2 regions of the Kitasatospora sp. NPDC058965 genome follow, and region 1 is predicted to be linked to the other one. Evidence: predicted binding sites of a transcription regulator. Region 1 holds the regulator's gene; the other holds the start of a gene.
The links. The regulator HspR, encoded in region 1, represses chaperone genes until heat shock. The targets are predictions, from matches to a motif close to TTGAGNNNNNNNNNCTCAA.

Region 1 (8,240 bases):
TGTTCGGACGGGATCCCGGAGCTGGCCCGGCTGGTCGAGCTGGGCTCCGAGGTGTGGGCCGACGACTGGTCGCTGACCCACCGGGCGCTGGTGGCGACCAGGGTCTCCCCGTACGTGCGGGTGACCGGGGCGCAGGCGCTGGACGGCGCGGTGCGGCGGGCCGACGGCCGGGTGGTGCTGCACTGACGCGCCCGGCCGGGCCGGCAGGTAGCGCAGACCGAACGTTCTGTCATAGCCGCAGCTCAGCCGTGTGTGGACGGACCTTCTCCGGCCTCGCGTGCACGTTCGTGCAGTTGCGGGAACGTGAAGGAGGGCGGCCCTTGTCCGCTGGTCCGCGCGCTGTGAGGCTGGGGACACGCCAAGCCGCCCGGGAAACCGCAACCCGTTGGTGGTGACTCGTTCTCCTTCGTCGCGCAGGGGCAGAGGTATCTGTGGGACGGACGGGGGAACGCCGGGCGGAGGACCATATGTGGTGATGGTTCCCGCTCCGGTACCAGCGAGGCGTTGCTGCTCCGCCTCGCTGGAAGCACCTCGGATTTGGCGTGGTGAAGTGGATCCGCCCGGAGCACAGGAGACTGTGGGTCCCTGGCTCCGGGCCGGATCCGCGCACGTGGACGCGAACGCCCGGGGCGGCCCGCTCGGGGGGCGGGCGGCCTCCGGGGCCCTGTGCGGAACTGCGGCGCACCGGATGAGATGATGCGCCCGAGGCGGTCGTTCGACCGCTGCCGGTCCAGCGCGCAGGGGGGACGGGGTGCCCGACACCACCGCCGATCCGCCGCTGCCGTCCGCCGCGGACCCCGCTCCCGAACTGACCGGGGCCGAGCGCGCCTGCTACCTCGCCGTGCTGCGGGCCGGCGGCCGGCTGACCGACCGGGAGACCACCGCGGTCGACCGCCCGGTGCTGGACCGCCTGGTCGCGCTCGGCCTGCTGATCCGCCAACCGCACGCCGCCGCCTGGATCGCGGTCAGCCCGCGGGCCCTGACGGTCCGGCTCGGCGCCGAGATGCGGGCCCGCGCGGTGCAGCTGCTGGTCGACTCGGAGGGCGTGGACCAGCGGTACGGCGACCTGATCCGGGCCTACGAGCGGTCCGCGGCCGCGCCGCCGACCGGCCGCCCGGTGGCGGAGTACGTGCGGGGCCTGCCCAACATCCAGCAGCGGATCTTCCAGCTGGTCTCCGAGTGCCGGCACGAGCTGATCACCGTGCAGCCCGGGCACCGGCCGCCCGAACTGCTCGACACCGCGCTCCAGCAGGACCTGCCCTTCCTGCAGCGCGGCGGCCGGATGCGCACCATCTACCAGCCCTGCGCGCTGTCCGCCCCCGCCACCGTCTGCTACGCGGCGGAGGTGACCAAGCACGGCGGCAGCGTGCGGATCCTGGACGAGCCGTTCCCGCGCACCTTCATCCTGGACCGCTCGCTCGCGGTGATCCCCGCGGTGGAGGACGCCAGCACCGCCGTCTTCGTCGAGGACCCGGCCGTGGTGGCCCACCTGCTGCGGGTCTTCGAGCGGGACTGGACCCGGGCCGAGACGGTGCGCTGGGCCGAGGTCAAGATCGCCGAACGCTCCGCCCCGGTGGCCGGCCGGGTCGGCGCACTGCTCGCGCAGGGGCTCACCCAGCAGGGGGTGGCCCGCCGGCTCGGGCTGAGCGAGCGGACCGTGGCCGGCCACATCGCCCGGCTGCGCAACCGGCACGGGGCCCGCACGCTGTTCCAGCTCGGCTGGCTGATGCGCGGGGCGCCCGAGGAACCCCCGGACGGCGCGGCGGGGTTGGACGGGGCAGGCACGCACCACGAGACGGGGGAGAGCGAGCGATGACCGAGAGCAGCAGTGCCGGGCCGCCACCACAGCTGCCCGCCGGCCCGCCGGCCGGCCCGCTGCCGCTGCCGGGCGAGCCGGCCCGGGAGTTCTACCTGGGCGTGCTGGGCGAGGGCGGCCGGTTGCGGATGGCCGAGGTGGCCGTCGAGCAGCGGCCGCTGGTCGCCGAACTGCTGGAGCGCGGTCTGCTGCTCGCCGAGCCCGCCGAGGGCGTCTTCGTCGCCGTCAACCCCCGGGTGGTGGGCGGGCGGCTCAGCGAGGAGCTCCGCTCGGCCGGCACCCGGCTGCTGGTCCAGGCCCAGGAGATGCCCGCCCTGCTGGAGGACCTCAGCCGCGCCTACGACCTGACGGCCCGCACGGTGGACCGCTCCGGCGAGGTGCTGCACCTGCACGACGCGGAGCAGATCAACGCCCGGCTCGACGCCCTGTTCGCCGAGGCCACCGACGAGATCCTGACCGCCCAGCCGGGCAGCGCGCTGCCCACCCCGGTGCTGGCCCAGTCGGCCCGCCGCACCCGGCCGTTCCTGGAGCGGGGCGGGGCCGGCCGCTGCCTGTTCGAACCCGCCGCCCGGTCCGACGGCCCGACCACCGCCTACGTGCTGGAGGCCACCGAGCTGGGTGCCCGGTTCCGGGTGCTGGGCGAGTCCTTCAAGCGGATGACCATCTTCGACCGGCACACCGCGATGATCCCCACCGTGGTCGACTACACCGGCATGGCGATGGTGGACGACCCCGCGGTGGTGGCCTTCCTGGTCGGCATGTTCGAGCGCGACTGGCAGCGGGCCGAGCCGGTGCCCTGGTCCACCACCACCCCCGACCCCGCCGCGCTGCCGGTCCACATCCAGGTCGGCCGGATGCTCTCCCAGGGCCTGACCCAGCGCATCATCGCCACCCGACTGGGCGTCAGCGAACGCACCGTGGCCGGCCACATCTCCCGCCTGCGCGAGCAGTACGACGCCCAGACCCTCTTCCAGCTGGGCTGGCTGATGCGCGCGGCAGCGGGTGAACGGCGGTCGGGGTGAACGGCGCACCGGGACCGGACGAGGCAGCCCGGGAGCTGTACCTGCGGCTGCTGGCGGCGGGCGGGGTGTTCCGGGCCCCGGAGCTCCCGGCGGCCGACCAGCCGGCCCTGCGGCAGTTGGCCGAGGCCGGGCTGGTGCTGGAGATCTGGGACGGCCGGTGGCTGGTGATCGACCCGCGCGACGCCTGGACCCGGCTGCGCCGCGGGCTGCGCAGCCGCGCGGCCGAGCTGATGAGCCGGGCGGACGCCGTGGCCGGCACGCTGGCCGACCTGGCACTCGCCTACGACCGGACTCCGCCGGCCTCGCCCGACCGGGCCGGGATCTCCCGGCTGGACGAGCCGGCCGCGATCGAGCAGCGGATCAGGCGGCTGGTGGTCGGGAGCCGGACCGAGGTGCTGAGCATGCAGCCCGGTGGCGCCCGGCCGCCGGGCTCGCTGCGGGTGGCCCTGGTCGACGCGGCCGACCTGCGCGGTCGCGGCGTCGCGATCCGCACCCTCTACCAGCCCGGTGCCCGCACCGACCCGGCGACCGCGGACTACGCGGCGCGGGCCACCGCGCTGGGCGGCCGGATCCGGGTCCTGGACGAGGACTTCCGCCGGATGCTGGTGTTCGACCGCAGCGTCGCGGTGCTCGCCGGCGATCCCGCCGACCGGAGCGCCGCCGTCATCGAGGACCCGGCCGTGGTCGGGATGGTGGTCGCGATGTTCGAGCGGGACTGGGAGCGTGCCGAGCGGGTCCGCTGGGAGTCGCCGGTGGCAGCGGGCGACGCGCCGCTGATCGCCATGCTCGCCCAGGGTCTGACCCAGCGTGCCATCGGCAGCCGGCTCGGCCTGAGCGAGCGGACCGTGGCGGCCCGGATCGCCGAGCTCCGTGAGCGGTACGAGGCGCGGACGCTCTTCCAGTTGGGGTGGCAGGCCCGGGCCGGTGCGCTGCCGCCCGAGTGAGGCGGGTCAGCCGGTGGCCGCGCCCGAGTTGGGCCAGCTGCCGTACGGGTCCACGTGCGAGGAGAGCGGGCTGAACTCGCCGGGGGCGGTCCAGAAGCCCTCGCGGAGCGACAGCGCCATGCCGGCCCAGTCCAGCGCGGTCTCCACGATGTGGCGCAGGCTCTCCTGCGACCAGGTGTCGTCGAAGACCAGCGGCAGCACCGGGGCGACCTGCTCGATGGTGGCGATCAGCGGGTTGTGGGTGATCGCCTCGTCCACCAGCAGCACGATCGGCTTGCGCAGCGCCGAGCCCCAGCCGAGCTCCAGCGAGACGCCGGCCGACAGCGGCGAGCCGACGTAGGCGAAGACCAGGTCGGCGGTCTGCATGGCGCGGAAGTCCGACGGCACCCGCGGCTCGGGCGCGCGGCCCTCGACGGTCCAGGCGTCGCTGTGGTGCGCGCTGAAGACGGCGGCACCACTGCGCAGCAGCGAACTGCGCAGCGCGGTCAGCCGGGTGCGGCTGGCCAGGGTGACGACACTGTCGGCCGGCCCGGTCAGCCGCATCAGGGGGGCGGCGAGGAAGACACGGGCCCGGCGCCCTTCGGGGGCCTGGACTGCGTGCTGGCGCATGTAGGGCTCAGTCATGGCGAATGGCTCCGGGGGAAGTTGACGGTCCTGCGGAGTGTGGTCTACGCAGGCGCTGCAGGAACTGCCTGGCGAACGAAGGTGAAACACCCGGATGGTCGGCGGTTCCTCGGGGCGTTCCGCGGTCGCGTCTCGTGAATGCCTGGCCACCAGGGGGTGATGCCTATTGATCGTCTCCGCTGGGCCCGGGCCGCGTCCACAGCGCCGGTATGTCATCTCGCCGTCTGGCGATTGGATGACATGGTTGGCAGACAGTGGACAGTCAAGGACTCGCCGTCGACGGCCTGTCATCTTTCTGCCAGGCAGCGGAATGCCACGCGTCCGGCCATGAGCAAGCTTGCCTCGACTGAAGGCAGTGGCTTTGATAAGCCTTTGCCCGTTCCTATGAAATGACCGGAGCGGACTGTACTAGACGTTGTTTATATCAGGAACATGACAAGGAGGCCCAGCATGCGTCGTGAATCCCGAGCAGTCACCCGTGCGCTCGCGTGTGCCGCTCTGGCTTCCATTGGGCTGGCCGCACTCGTGAGCACCTCCGCCGCGTCGCCGGTCGCCCTGTCGCGGAGCGGATCCGGTGCCGTTTCCCCGGCGGTCGTTGCCCGGCCGGCAGCGCCCGCGCGGGTCGTGCCGGCCGACCTGATCTGGGGCAGGCTCTCGGCCGCCCGGCCCGATGCGGTGCCGGCCGACCTGATTTGGGGCAAGCTCGCCGTCAACCGGGCGGACGCCGTCCCGGCCGACCTGATCTGGGGGCTCTCGGCCAACCGGGCGGACGCCGTGCCGGCCGACCTGATCTGGGGGCCGACCCGGGCGGCTGCGACGCCGGTGGACCTGATCTGGGGTGCTTCCCGTTCCGCTGACAGCGAGAGTGCTGACGCCCTGTCGGTCTGACCCGGGATCCGCGGCCGGCTCAACCCTCGGGGTCGGAGCCGGGCTCCTCGTCCTCGAAGTGGAGGTCGGGGGAGTTCAGCGCCATGCGCCAGCCGAGCTGGAACAGGGTCTCGGAGTTGTACTCCTCGCGGAAGTCGGCGATGTGCCGGGCCAGGGTGCGTTCACTGATGCCCAGGTTGCGGGCGATGACTCTGTGACCGATGCCCTGGGACATCATCCTGAGGATGTTGGTCCGCATCCGCGAAATGACCTCGGGCGGAACCTCGGTGGCGCCCAGGAACGGGCTGGAGCGTTCCCAGAGCCGCTCGAACGAGTCGAGCAGGTAGGCGATCATCGCCTCGTCGCTGATGAAGGCCGCGGTCTCGGTGTCCCCCTTGACCGGGATCACCGCGACCCGGCGGTCGATGATGAACAGCCGGGTGAACGGCTCCTCAAGGGTGCGCACCTCGCCGCCGGCCTCGGTGATCTGCTCCACGTACTGGCGGGTGGGCGCCGAGTACCGGGCGCTGGGGTGGTAGACGATCCGCCGGGCCACGCCGCGCTGCAGCAGCGACCGGTCCATGGCCACGGCCGGGCCGAGCAGGTTCTGCCGCCGGCTGCCGCCCGGCTGGGCGCTGAGCGCCTCGAACTGGGCGCTGTCCACCAGCATGCCGACGCGCTCGTTGATCTCGATCAGTCCGTGGATGTGCTCCACCGCCCCGCCCGGGCGGACGTCGCGCTGCACGGCCTGGTAGGCCTGGGCGAGCTCCTGGACGGCCGCCGGCAGGGCGACCGCCTGGGAGAGCAGGGAGAGCGCCTGCTTCTGCCAACTCGAACTGAGACGGGTGGCGAGCCGATTCGGATCGATGACCGTGACGGTCTCCGGCTTTTCTTGGCCGATCACCAATAGACCCAGCTCAGCCAGCTCATTTTTTGCGGCGTCGAGCAATGGGTCGTCAATCTCCATGGTGCCGCCGGCTGCCACGACTCGCAGATACAGCGACTTCGCCTCGGCGGAGAAGAACTCGGAGTCCCCCAGCTCGGACTTGCCCCAGTCGCGCGGGCTCATACCAGGGTCCCCCCTTCCGGGCCTTTTGGATTCCAGTTCGCCGGGCAGCACTTTACGCATGCCCGGCCGGAGTTGGCACCCCGCCGCCGAACGGGGCGCCAACCAGGCATGTAGCCCGATACCACTAGCGCCGCGGCCGCCACACCACCAGCGCGCTCGACTGCGCGGCCGGCTGGTACGGGACCAGGTCGCGCCGGTACGAGGCGTGCACCGCGGCCTCCCGGGCCTGCAGGGCGGCACCGGCACCCTCGACGGCGGCGGCGAGCTCGGCGACCCGGGCCTGCAGGGCGGCCACCTGGTTCTCCAGTTCGATGATCCGCTTGATCCCGGCCAGGTTGATGCCCTCGTCCTGGGAGAGCCGCTGCACCTCGCGCAGCTGCTGGATGTCCCGGGCGGAGTAGCGCCGACCGCCGCCGCCGGTGCGGTCGGGGCAGACCAGACCGAGCCGGTCGTACTGGCGCAGGGTCTGCGGGTGCAGTCCGGACAGCTCGGCGGCCACCGAGATCACGTACACCGGGGTCTCCTCGGTGAGCACGTAGGTGGCCGAGGCGGTGGTGCGGCGGCGCGGGGCGGGGCCGCCGGGCAGGCCCTCGCCGAGGCCTGCGCCGATACCGGGGTCGTCGGGGCTCATCTCAGATCACGCTCCCTCCGCCGCCTTGAAGAGGGCGGCACGCGGGTCCTCGGACGCGGTGGCGTCGCGGTACTGCTCCAGTGCGTTCAGGGCGTCCCCGGTGGTCTGCTGGGGCACCGTCACCTCGACCGTCACCAGCAGGTCGCCGCGGGTGCCGTCCTTGCGGGTGGCGCCCTTGCCGCGGGCCCGTAGGGTCAGGCCGTTGGCACTGCCGGCGGGCAGCCGCAGCCGTACCGAGGGGCCGTTCAGGGTGGGAACGTCGATGGTGCCACCCAACGCGGCCTCGGGGAAGGTGACCGGCACGGTCACCGTGAGGTTGTCGCCCTTGCGGCCGAAGACCGGGTGCGCGGTGACGTGCACGGTGACGTAGAGGTCACCGGGCTGGCCGCCGCGCTCGCCCTGGGCACCCTTGCCCTTGAGCCGGATCCGCTGGGCGTCCTGCACCCCGGCCGGGATCCGCACCTGCATGGTGCGGGCCGAGCTGGCCCGGCCGCTGCCGTGGCAGTCGGGGCAGGGGTCGTCGACGATCATGCCGCGGCCCTTGCAGTCGCGGCAGGGCTCGGAGAGCGCGAAGGCGCCCTGGCCGCGGCTGACCGTGCCGGCGCCGACGCAGGTCGGGCAGACCCGCGGCGTGGTGCCGGCCTTGGCGCCGGTGCCGGCGCAGGTCCGGCAGGCGGCCTGACTGGTCATCCGCAGCGGGACGGTGGCGCCGTCCACCGCCTCCTCGAAGCTGAGCGTCACCTCGGTCTCGACGTCGGCGCCGCGGCGCGGCTGGGCCTGCCGCCCGCCGCGGTTGAACAGGCCGCCGAACATGTCGCCGATCCCGCCGTTGCCACCGGCCTGGCTACCGGTGAACAGGTCGCCGAAGTCGAAGCTGTAGCCGTTGCCGGCGCCGCCCGGACCGCGCATGCCGCCGGTGCCGAAGAGGCTGCGCGCCTCGTCGTACTCCTTGCGGCGCTTCTCGTCGGACAGGACGTCGTACGCCTCGGAGATGTCCTTGAAGCGCTCCTCCGCCTTGGTGTCACCCTTGTTGGCGTCGGGGTGGAACTCCCGGGCGAGCTTGCGGTAGGTCTTCTTGATCTCGGTGGTGCTGGCGTCCTTGGGCACGCCGAGGACCTTGTAGTAGTCCTTCTCCACGTAGTCCTTCGTGCTCATGACTTCAGCCACCTCCCGTTGGTGATCGATACGGCACTGCGGAGCCGCGCGTCACCGGTGGTGACGCACGACCCCGCAGTGCACAGCGTGTCAGTTCTCGGCCGCACCGTCA
Region 2 (8,240 bases), on a different contig from region 1:
GGCCGCGGATCTCCGCCTCGTCCCGGACGCCGCCGAGCGCCACCCGGACGAAGTCGCGGCCCATCGCGCGGGCCACCGACTCGCCCAGCGAGGTCTTGCCGACGCCGGGCGGGCCGACCAGCGCCAGCACCGCACCGCCGCGCCGCCCGCCGATCAGGGTCAGCCCCTGGTCGGCCCGGCGCTTGCGGACCGCCAGGTACTCCACGATCCGGTCCTTCACGTCGGCCAGGCCGGCGTGGTCGGCGTCCAGCACGGCGCGGGCGCCGGCGATGTCGTAGGCGTCCTCACTGTGCTTGTTCCAGGGCAGCTCCAGCACCGTGTCCAGCCAGGTGCGGATCCACGAGCCCTCGGGCGACTGGTCGGAGCTGCGCTCCAGCTTCTCGACCTCCTTGAGGGCCGCCTCGCGCACCTTCTCCGGCAGGTCGGCCGCCTCCACCCGGGCCCGGTAGTCGTCCTCCTCGGAGGCGGACTCGCCGTTCAGCTCGGCCAGCTCCTTGCGCACCGCCTCCAGCTGGCGGCGGAGCAGGAACTCCTTCTGCTGCTTGGCGACGCCCTCCTCGACGTCCTTGCGGATGGTGTCGTTGACCTCCTCCTCGGCGAGGTGGTCCTTCATCAGCTGCAGGGCGTACTCCAGCCGGGCCACCTGGTCGGCCTCCAGCAGCGCCTTGAGCTTCTGCTCGGCGGAGACGAAGGGGGCGTAGCCGATGTTGTCGGCCAGCTCGCCGACGCCCTCGATGGCCGCCAGCCGGTCGACGATCTGCCAGGCCCCGCGCTTGCGCAGCCACTCGGTGGCGACCGCCTTGTACTCCTTGACCAGCTCGGCGGCCCGGCCGGTGACCGGGACGGCCACCGCGGACTCCTTGAACGGCGTGGTCTCCACCCAGAGCGCGGCGCCCGGGCCGGTGGTGCCGGCGCCGATCCGCACCCGGCGGACCGCGCGCAGCAGCGCGGCGGGCTCCCCGTCGGCCAGCCGGCCGACCTGCTCGACGGTGGCCAGGGTGCCCACCGCCGCGTACGAGCCGTCCAGCCGCGGCACCAGCAGCACCTGCGGCTTGCCGCCGTCCACCGACGTGCGCGCGGCCGACCGGGCCGCCTCCACGGCGGCGCGCACCTCGGTGTCCTTGAGGTCCAGCGGCACCACCATGCCCGGCAGCACCACCTCGTCGTCGAGCGGCAGCACGGGCAGGGTGAGCGAAGCGGACGTCGATGCCATGATCTCTCCCCAGTCAGTGAACTTGAGTCGACATGACTAAGGCTTGGCGAGTCCCGGATGTTCCCCGGACTTTGTTCGCTCTGAGCGATCAAGGATGACGGTCGGGAAGCGGGCCGCGGCGGACCCGGCGGAGCGTCAGACCCGGGCCGGCGCCGGCTGCGGCTCGACCCGGGCGCGCGGGCGCACCGCCAGGACGGACCGGAGCGCGCGCAGCGGACCGAACGGCCCGCGCGGACCCGGCGGGCGCCGGCGCAGCGGCCGCCACAGCGCGATCCCGGCCAGCAGCGCGGTCGGGTGCCCGATCGCGGTCACCAGGTCGGCGTCGTCGGTCACCTGGTGCAGCACCAGCAGCACCGCGGCGGTCAGCGCCAGCACCCGGCCGCGCCGGCTCAGCAGCCCGGCCAGCGCGCCCAGGCAGGCCAGCACCCCGTAGCTGATCCCGATGTCCAGCTCGTCCAGGATGCTCGGGCCGACCTTCCCCATCGCCACCGCGACCGCGACCAGGCCCTGCGAGACCAGGGTGCCGACCACGTGCCCGGCCGCGAAGACGCCGGCCGCGCGCAGCGGGCCCACCCTGCGCTCCAGGGGTGCCACGGTGAGCGCCATCGCCCAGAAGTACGGCATCCACACCGGCCCGACCACCCACAGGCCGCTCATCAGCAGCGAGCGCAGCGGGGTGCTGACCAGGTGGTGGCCGTCGGTGCTGGACATCGTCTGCAGCTGGTGGACCAGCTGCGGGTCGCCGAACCGGGTCAGCGCGGTGGTGCCGGCCAGCACCAGCAGGTAGGCCAGCGCGAACGGGTTGCGGCGCGGGGTGGGCACCTGGCGCAGCAGCCAGAGCAGCGGTCCGCTGCGCAGCCCCAGGCGCAGGCCGGCGTAGCGGGCCACGGGGACACCACGGGTGCCAGTGGGCATTGCCTCGGCCATGTCGCCTCCGTCTCTCGCCGTCCTGCCCGGCCCGGGCCGATGCGGATGGAACCGATCGGGGCCCGTCGGCGTCCAGGTGAGCATGACACGCTCGCTCCGCGTGCACACGGTGCCATCGGCCGCCGGTTTCGTCCACGGTACGGGCTCCGGCTGAGAGCTGTCTGAGGATCCAGCTGTGGTGCGCGTTACGGCAGTTCAGGACTTGGTCCAGACCTTTGCCGGGGACGGGCGGCGCCGCCGTACTCAGTCGGTTTCGTGCATACACACCGTTACGGTGAGGCGACGTGGACGGGTAAGGTAACGGCCCGTGCCGGTCCCCGGGGCGCGCGCATCCGCCTGCGGCAGGATTTCTGTGGACCGCCTGTCGGGGTCCACCCGAGGTACGTACGCTGCGGGGTGTGTGCCATCCCGGGACATCAGACCGGCACGGTGACAGACGACGGAACAAGACTACGAGCGGTGCCCGGCACTCCCACAGGTGACGGCCCGCAGGCCCTGGGGGCGGTGGCGTGACCGTGACAGAGATTCAGCAGGACACCGGCGCGAGCGGTGTGATTGCCCAGCGACGCGTACTGGTGGTGGAGGACGAACCCACCATCGCCGAGTCCATCGCGGCCCGGTTGGGCGCGGAGGGCTTCAAGGTCGCCGTGGCGCACGACGGCCCGGGCGCGGTGGACGGCTTCCACACCTGGCAGCCCGACCTCGTGGTGCTCGACATCATGCTGCCGGGCTTCGACGGGCTGGAGGTCTGCCGCCGGATCCAGGCGCAGCGCCCGGTGCCGGTGCTGATGCTGACCGCCCGCGACGACGAGACCGACCTGCTGGTCGGCCTCGGCGTGGGCGCCGACGACTACATGACCAAGCCGTTCTCGATGCGCGAACTCGCCGCCCGGGTCAACGTGCTGCTGCGCCGGGTGGAACGCGCCCAGCAGGCCGCCCGCACCCCGGCGCTCGGCTCGCTGCGCTTCGGCGAGCTGGAGATCGACCACGTGCAGCGCCGGGTCCGGCTCGCCTCCGGCGACGTCCACCTGACGCCCACCGAGTTCGACCTGCTGGCCTGCCTGGCCGCCCAGCCCCGCGCGGTGCTCACCCGCGAGCAGCTGCTGGCCGAGGTCTGGGACTGGACCGACGCGTCCGGCACCCGCACCGTGGACAGCCACGTGAAGGCGCTGCGCCGCAAGATCGGTGCCACCTGGATCCGCACCGTGCACGGCGTGGGTTACGCGCTGGAGGCCCCGGTCGGCTGACGGGCCGCGGGAGACGCACGGGCACAGCACGGCGCACAGGAACAACGGGGACCGAGCACCGAATGAACAGCGAGACCGAGATCGACCCGACGGCCGGCAGACGGCCGCCCGGAAGGTTCGCCACGCGGCTGTGGCGGGCGGTGCGCCCGCTCGACCCGCTGCGGTCGATCAAGGGCAAGCTCAGCATGCTGGTGGTCATCGCGGTGGTGATCGCCACCGGCCTGGTGCTGATCGCGATCAGGTCCGGCACCCAGGTCCGGGTGATCACGGTCTTCTCGATGATCGCCTCCCTGCTCTTCATGCAGATCCTGGCCCACACCTTCACCGCCCCGCTGCGCGAGATCACCGCAGCGGCCCGGGCGATGGCCGGCGGCGACTACAGCCGCCGGGTGACCACCCGCTCCCGCGACGAGATCGGCGAACTGGCGGCCACCTTCAACACGATGGCCGCCGACCTGGAGGCCGCCGACCGGCACCGCCGGGAGCTGGTGGCCAACGTCTCGCACGAGCTGCGCACCCCGATCGCGGCGCTGCAGGCGGTGCTGGAGAACATCGTGGACGGCGTGGTCACGGCGGAGCCCGCCACCCTGGGCGCCGCCCTGGAGCAGACCGAGCGGCTGGGCCGGCTGGTCGCCCACCTGCTCGACCTGTCCAAGCTGGACGACGGCGTGGTGCCGCTGGACGCCCGCGAGTTCGAGGTCGGCGCGTTCCTGGCCGGCGTGCTGCGCGGACTGACCGTGGACGGCGCCACCGCCGGCGGCGCCTGGAGCCGGCGGGACGACGTGCGGCTGCGGCTGGACGTGCAGCCCGAGGAGCTGACCGCGATGGCCGACCCCGAGCGGCTGCACCAGGTGGTGGCCAACCTGGTGGACAACGCGTGCAAGCACTCCCCGCCGGCCGGGCTGGTCACCGTGCGGGCCCGGGCGGGCCAGGCGCCGCTGGGCCTGCTGCTGGAGGTCGAGGACCAGGGGCCCGGCATCCCCGCCGAGGACCGCGTCCGGGTCTTCGACCGGTTCAGCCGCACCGGTACCGCCACCGCCCAGGGACCGGGCAGCGACGGCGGCACCGGGCTGGGCCTGGCCATCGCGCGCTGGGCGGTGGACCTGCACGGCGGGCGGATCGAGGTGGCCGACCGGTCCGGCGGCTGCCTGATCCAGGTGGCGCTGCCCGGCGTCCAGCAGTCCGTCCCGGCCCAGCGCCGCTGAGCCGCACCCCCGCCGACCTGCGACGCAGCGGGCCCGCGGGGGCCCGGCCGGTCCGCACTGTCCACCACGGCCAGCTTTGTCACAGAATTGGGACAAGCTGGTGATCGACAGGCACTGATCGATCGCATCCGGTCAATCCTGGTGCCCTTTGTCCGCTTTTCGGCGGCTTCGTACGGGTGGCGAAGTCGCTCATTTCCCCCCGCAAGCGGCTTTCTAACGCGATTTTTCGGCCAAAGTTCCGCCGGGCACTGTGATCTGGGCGACGCCGACCCCCCGGGGACTGCGCGATGACTGGTCAGGGGCGTAGCCTTAATCCCCGCTGTCCAAACATCCCAGAAGGAAGCGGAAGAGGGCGGTTGCCGCCGTGTCGCCACACCCTGAAACCCCCAGCTCGGCAAGTACCACTGGCTTCGGCCCCAATGAGTGGCTCGTCGACGAGATCTACCAGCAGTACCTCCAGGATCCCAACTCGGTCGACCGAGCCTGGTGGGACTTTTTCGCCGACTACAAGCCCGGTACCGAGGTGACCTCAGTGACCCAGGCCGTGACCCCGGCCGGCCCCACGCCGACCCCCGTCGCCGCCCCTGCTCCTGCCGCCGTCCCCGCGGCGACTGCCCCCGCCCCCGCGGTGGTCGCGGCCGCCCCGGCCGCGCCGCTGGCAGCCGCCCCGGCCGCGCCCCCGGCCCCCAAGGCCAACGTGCCGGCCCCGGCCCCGGTGGAGGCGAACGGACCCGAGCTGGTCCAGCTGCGCGGCCCGGCCAAGGCCGTGGCGACCAACATGGACGCCTCGCTGGAGGTGCCGACCGCGACCTCGGTGCGCGCCGTCCCGGCCAAGTTGCTGATCGACAACCGCATCGTCATCAACAACCACCTGCAGCGCGCCCGCGGCGGCAAGGTCTCCTTCACGCACCTCATCGGCTACGCCATGGTGCAGGCGATCAAGGCCAACCCGGGCATGAACCACAGCTACCAGGAGAAGGACGGCAAGGCCTTCCTGGTCAAGCCGGACCACGTGAACCTGGGCCTGGCGATCGACCTGGTGAAGCCGAACGGGGACCGCCAGCTGGTGGTCGCGGCCATCAAGAAGGCCGAGACCCTCGACTTCTTCGGCTTCTGGCAGGCCTACGAGGACATCGTCCGCCGGGCCCGCGCCAACAAGCTGACCATGGAGGACTTCACCGGGGTCACGGTCTCGCTGACCAACCCGGGCGGCATCGGCACCGTCCACTCGGTGCCGCGCCTGATGCAGGGTCAGGGCACCATCCTGGGCGTCGGCGCGATGGAGTACCCGGCCGAGTTCCAGGGCACCTCGCAGGAGACCCTGTCCCGGCTCGGCGTCTCCAAGATCATGACGCTGACCTCCACGTACGACCACCGGGTCATCCAGGGCGCCGCCTCCGGCGAGTTCCTGCGCGCGATCCACCAGCTGCTGCTGGGCGAGCACGGCTTCTACGACGAGGTCTTCGAGTCGCTGCGGATCCCGTACGAGCCGGTCCGCTGGGCCACCGACGTGGCCGCCACGCACGACGACGAGGTCAACAAGACCGCCCGCGTCATCGAGCTGATCCACGCCTACCGGGTCCGCGGCCACCTGATGGCCGACACCGACCCGCTGGAGTACAAGCAGCGCAAGCACCCCGACCTGGACGTGGTCCAGCACGGCCTCACCCTGTGGGACCTGGAGCGCGAGTTCGCGGTCGGCGGCTTCGGCGGCCAGAAGATGATGAAGCTGCGCGACATCCTCGGCCTGCTGCGCAACACCTACTGCCGCACCGTCGGCATCGAGTACATGCACATCCAGGACCCCAAGCAGCGCAAGTGGCTGCAGGAGCGCCTGGAGAAGCCGTACGCGAAGCCGGAGCGCGAGGAGCAGCTGCGGATCCTGCGCCGGCTCAACTCGGCGGAGGCCTTCGAGACCTTCCTGCAGACCAAGTACGTCGGTCAGAAGCGCTTCTCGCTGGAGGGCGGCGAGTCGCTCATCCCGCTGCTGGACGCCACCATCGACTCGGCCGCCGAGCACCGGCTGGACGAGGTCGTCATCGGCATGGCCCACCGCGGCCGGCTGAACGTGCTGTCCAACATCGTCGGCAAGCCGTACGGCAAGATCTTCGGCGAGTTCGAGGGCAACCTCGACCCGAAGTCGATGCACGGCTCCGGCGACGTGAAGTACCACCTGGGTGCCGACGGCATCTTCACCGGCCTGGACGGCGAGCAGATCAAGGTCTCGCTGGCCGCCAACCCGTCCCACCTGGAGACGGTGGACCCGGTGGTCGAGGGCATCGCCCGGGCCAAGCAGGACATCCTGGACCAGGGCGGCACCACCTTCCCGGTGCTGCCGGTCCAGATCCACGGCGACGCGGCCTTCGCCGGCCAGGGCGTGGTCGCGGAGACCCTCAACATGTCGCAGCTGCGCGGCTACCGCACCGGCGGCACCGTGCACATCGTGGTGAACAACCAGGTCGGCTTCACCGCCGCCCCGGCCTCCTCGCGCTCCTCGATGTACTGCACCGACGTGGCCCGCATGATCGAGGCCCCGATCTTCCACGTGAACGGCGACGACCCGGAGGCCGTGGTCCGCGTCGCGCGGCTGGCCTTCGAGTTCCGCCAGGCCTTCCACAAGGACGTGGTCATCGACCTCATCTGCTACCGCCGCCGCGGTCACAACGAGGCCGACAACCCGTCGTTCACCCAGCCGCTGATGTACGACCTGATCGACAAGAAGCGCTCGGTGCGCAAGCTCTACACCGAGGGCCTGATCGGTCGCGGCGACATCACCATGGAAGAGGCGGAGCAGGCGCTCCAGGACTTCCAGGGCCAGCTGGAGAAGGTCTTCGCCGAGGTGCGCGACGCCTCCCAGGCGCAGACCACCACCCCGGCCGGCCGGCCGGTGGCCGACTTCCCGGTCAACATCCAGACCGGCATCTCCCAGGAGATGGTCAAGCGGATCGCCGCCTCGCAGGTCAACCTGCCGGACTGGCTGACCGTGCACCCGCGCCTGCTGCCGCAGCTGCAGCGCCGCGCCGCCTCGATCGAGGACGGCACGATCGACTGGGCGACCGGCGAGTGCCTGGCCATCGGCTCGCTGCTGATGGAGGGCCACCCGGTCCGCCTGGCCGGCCAGGACAGCCGCCGCGGCACCTTCGGCCAGCGCCACGCGGTGCTGATCGACCGCAAGACCGGCGAGGACTACACCCCGCTGCTCTACCTGACCGAGGACCAGGCCCGGTTCACCGTCTACGACAGCCTGCTGTCGGAGTACGCGGCGATGGGCTTCGAGTACGGCTACTCGCTGACCCGCCCGAACTCGCTGGTCATGTGGGAGGCGCAGTTCGGCGACTTCGTCAACGGCGCCCAGTCGGTGGTCGACGAGTACATCTCGTCCGCCGAGCAGAAGTGGGGCCAGCACTCCGGCGTCACGCTGCTGCTGCCGCACGGCATGGAGGGCCAGGGCCCGGACCACTCGTCCGCCCGCCCGGAGCGCTTCCTGCAGCTGTGCGCCGACAACAACATGACCGTCGCGATGCCGACGCTGCCGTCGAACTACTTCCACCTGCTGCGCTGGCAGGTGCACAACCCGCACCACAAGCCGCTGGTCGTCTTCACCCCGAAGTCGATGCTGCGCCTGAAGGCCGCGGCCAGTTCGGTGGA

Region 2: the regulator HspR is predicted to act here: its motif matches at 1,236-1,254, upstream of lon (endopeptidase La).

What each region holds. Positions count from the first base shown of each region.
Region 1 is NZ_JBHYKG010000007.1:9,856-18,095, forward strand. Features, by position in the region: gene ACFW1A_RS02415 (hypothetical protein) at 1-186, shown strand, start outside; gene ACFW1A_RS02420 (LuxR C-terminal-related transcriptional regulator) at 752-1,816, shown strand; gene ACFW1A_RS02425 (LuxR C-terminal-related transcriptional regulator) at 1,813-2,838, shown strand; gene ACFW1A_RS02430 (LuxR family transcriptional regulator) at 2,835-3,782, shown strand; gene ACFW1A_RS02435 (hypothetical protein) at 3,789-4,406, opposite strand; gene ACFW1A_RS02440 (hypothetical protein) at 4,857-5,294, shown strand; gene ACFW1A_RS02445 (hypothetical protein) at 5,314-6,342, opposite strand; gene ACFW1A_RS02450 (heat shock protein transcriptional repressor HspR) at 6,467-6,973, opposite strand; gene dnaJ (molecular chaperone DnaJ) at 6,980-8,128, opposite strand; gene grpE (nucleotide exchange factor GrpE) at 8,219-8,240, opposite strand, start outside.
Region 2 is NZ_JBHYKG010000123.1:8,849-17,088, forward strand. Features, by position in the region: gene lon (endopeptidase La) at 1-1,213, opposite strand, end outside; gene ACFW1A_RS20820 (rhomboid-like protein) at 1,349-2,140, opposite strand; gene ACFW1A_RS20825 (response regulator transcription factor) at 2,656-3,387, shown strand; gene ACFW1A_RS20830 (sensor histidine kinase) at 3,450-4,592, shown strand; gene ACFW1A_RS20835 (multifunctional oxoglutarate decarboxylase/oxoglutarate dehydrogenase thiamine pyrophosphate-binding subunit/dihydrolipoyllysine-residue succinyltransferase subunit) at 4,957-8,240, shown strand, end outside.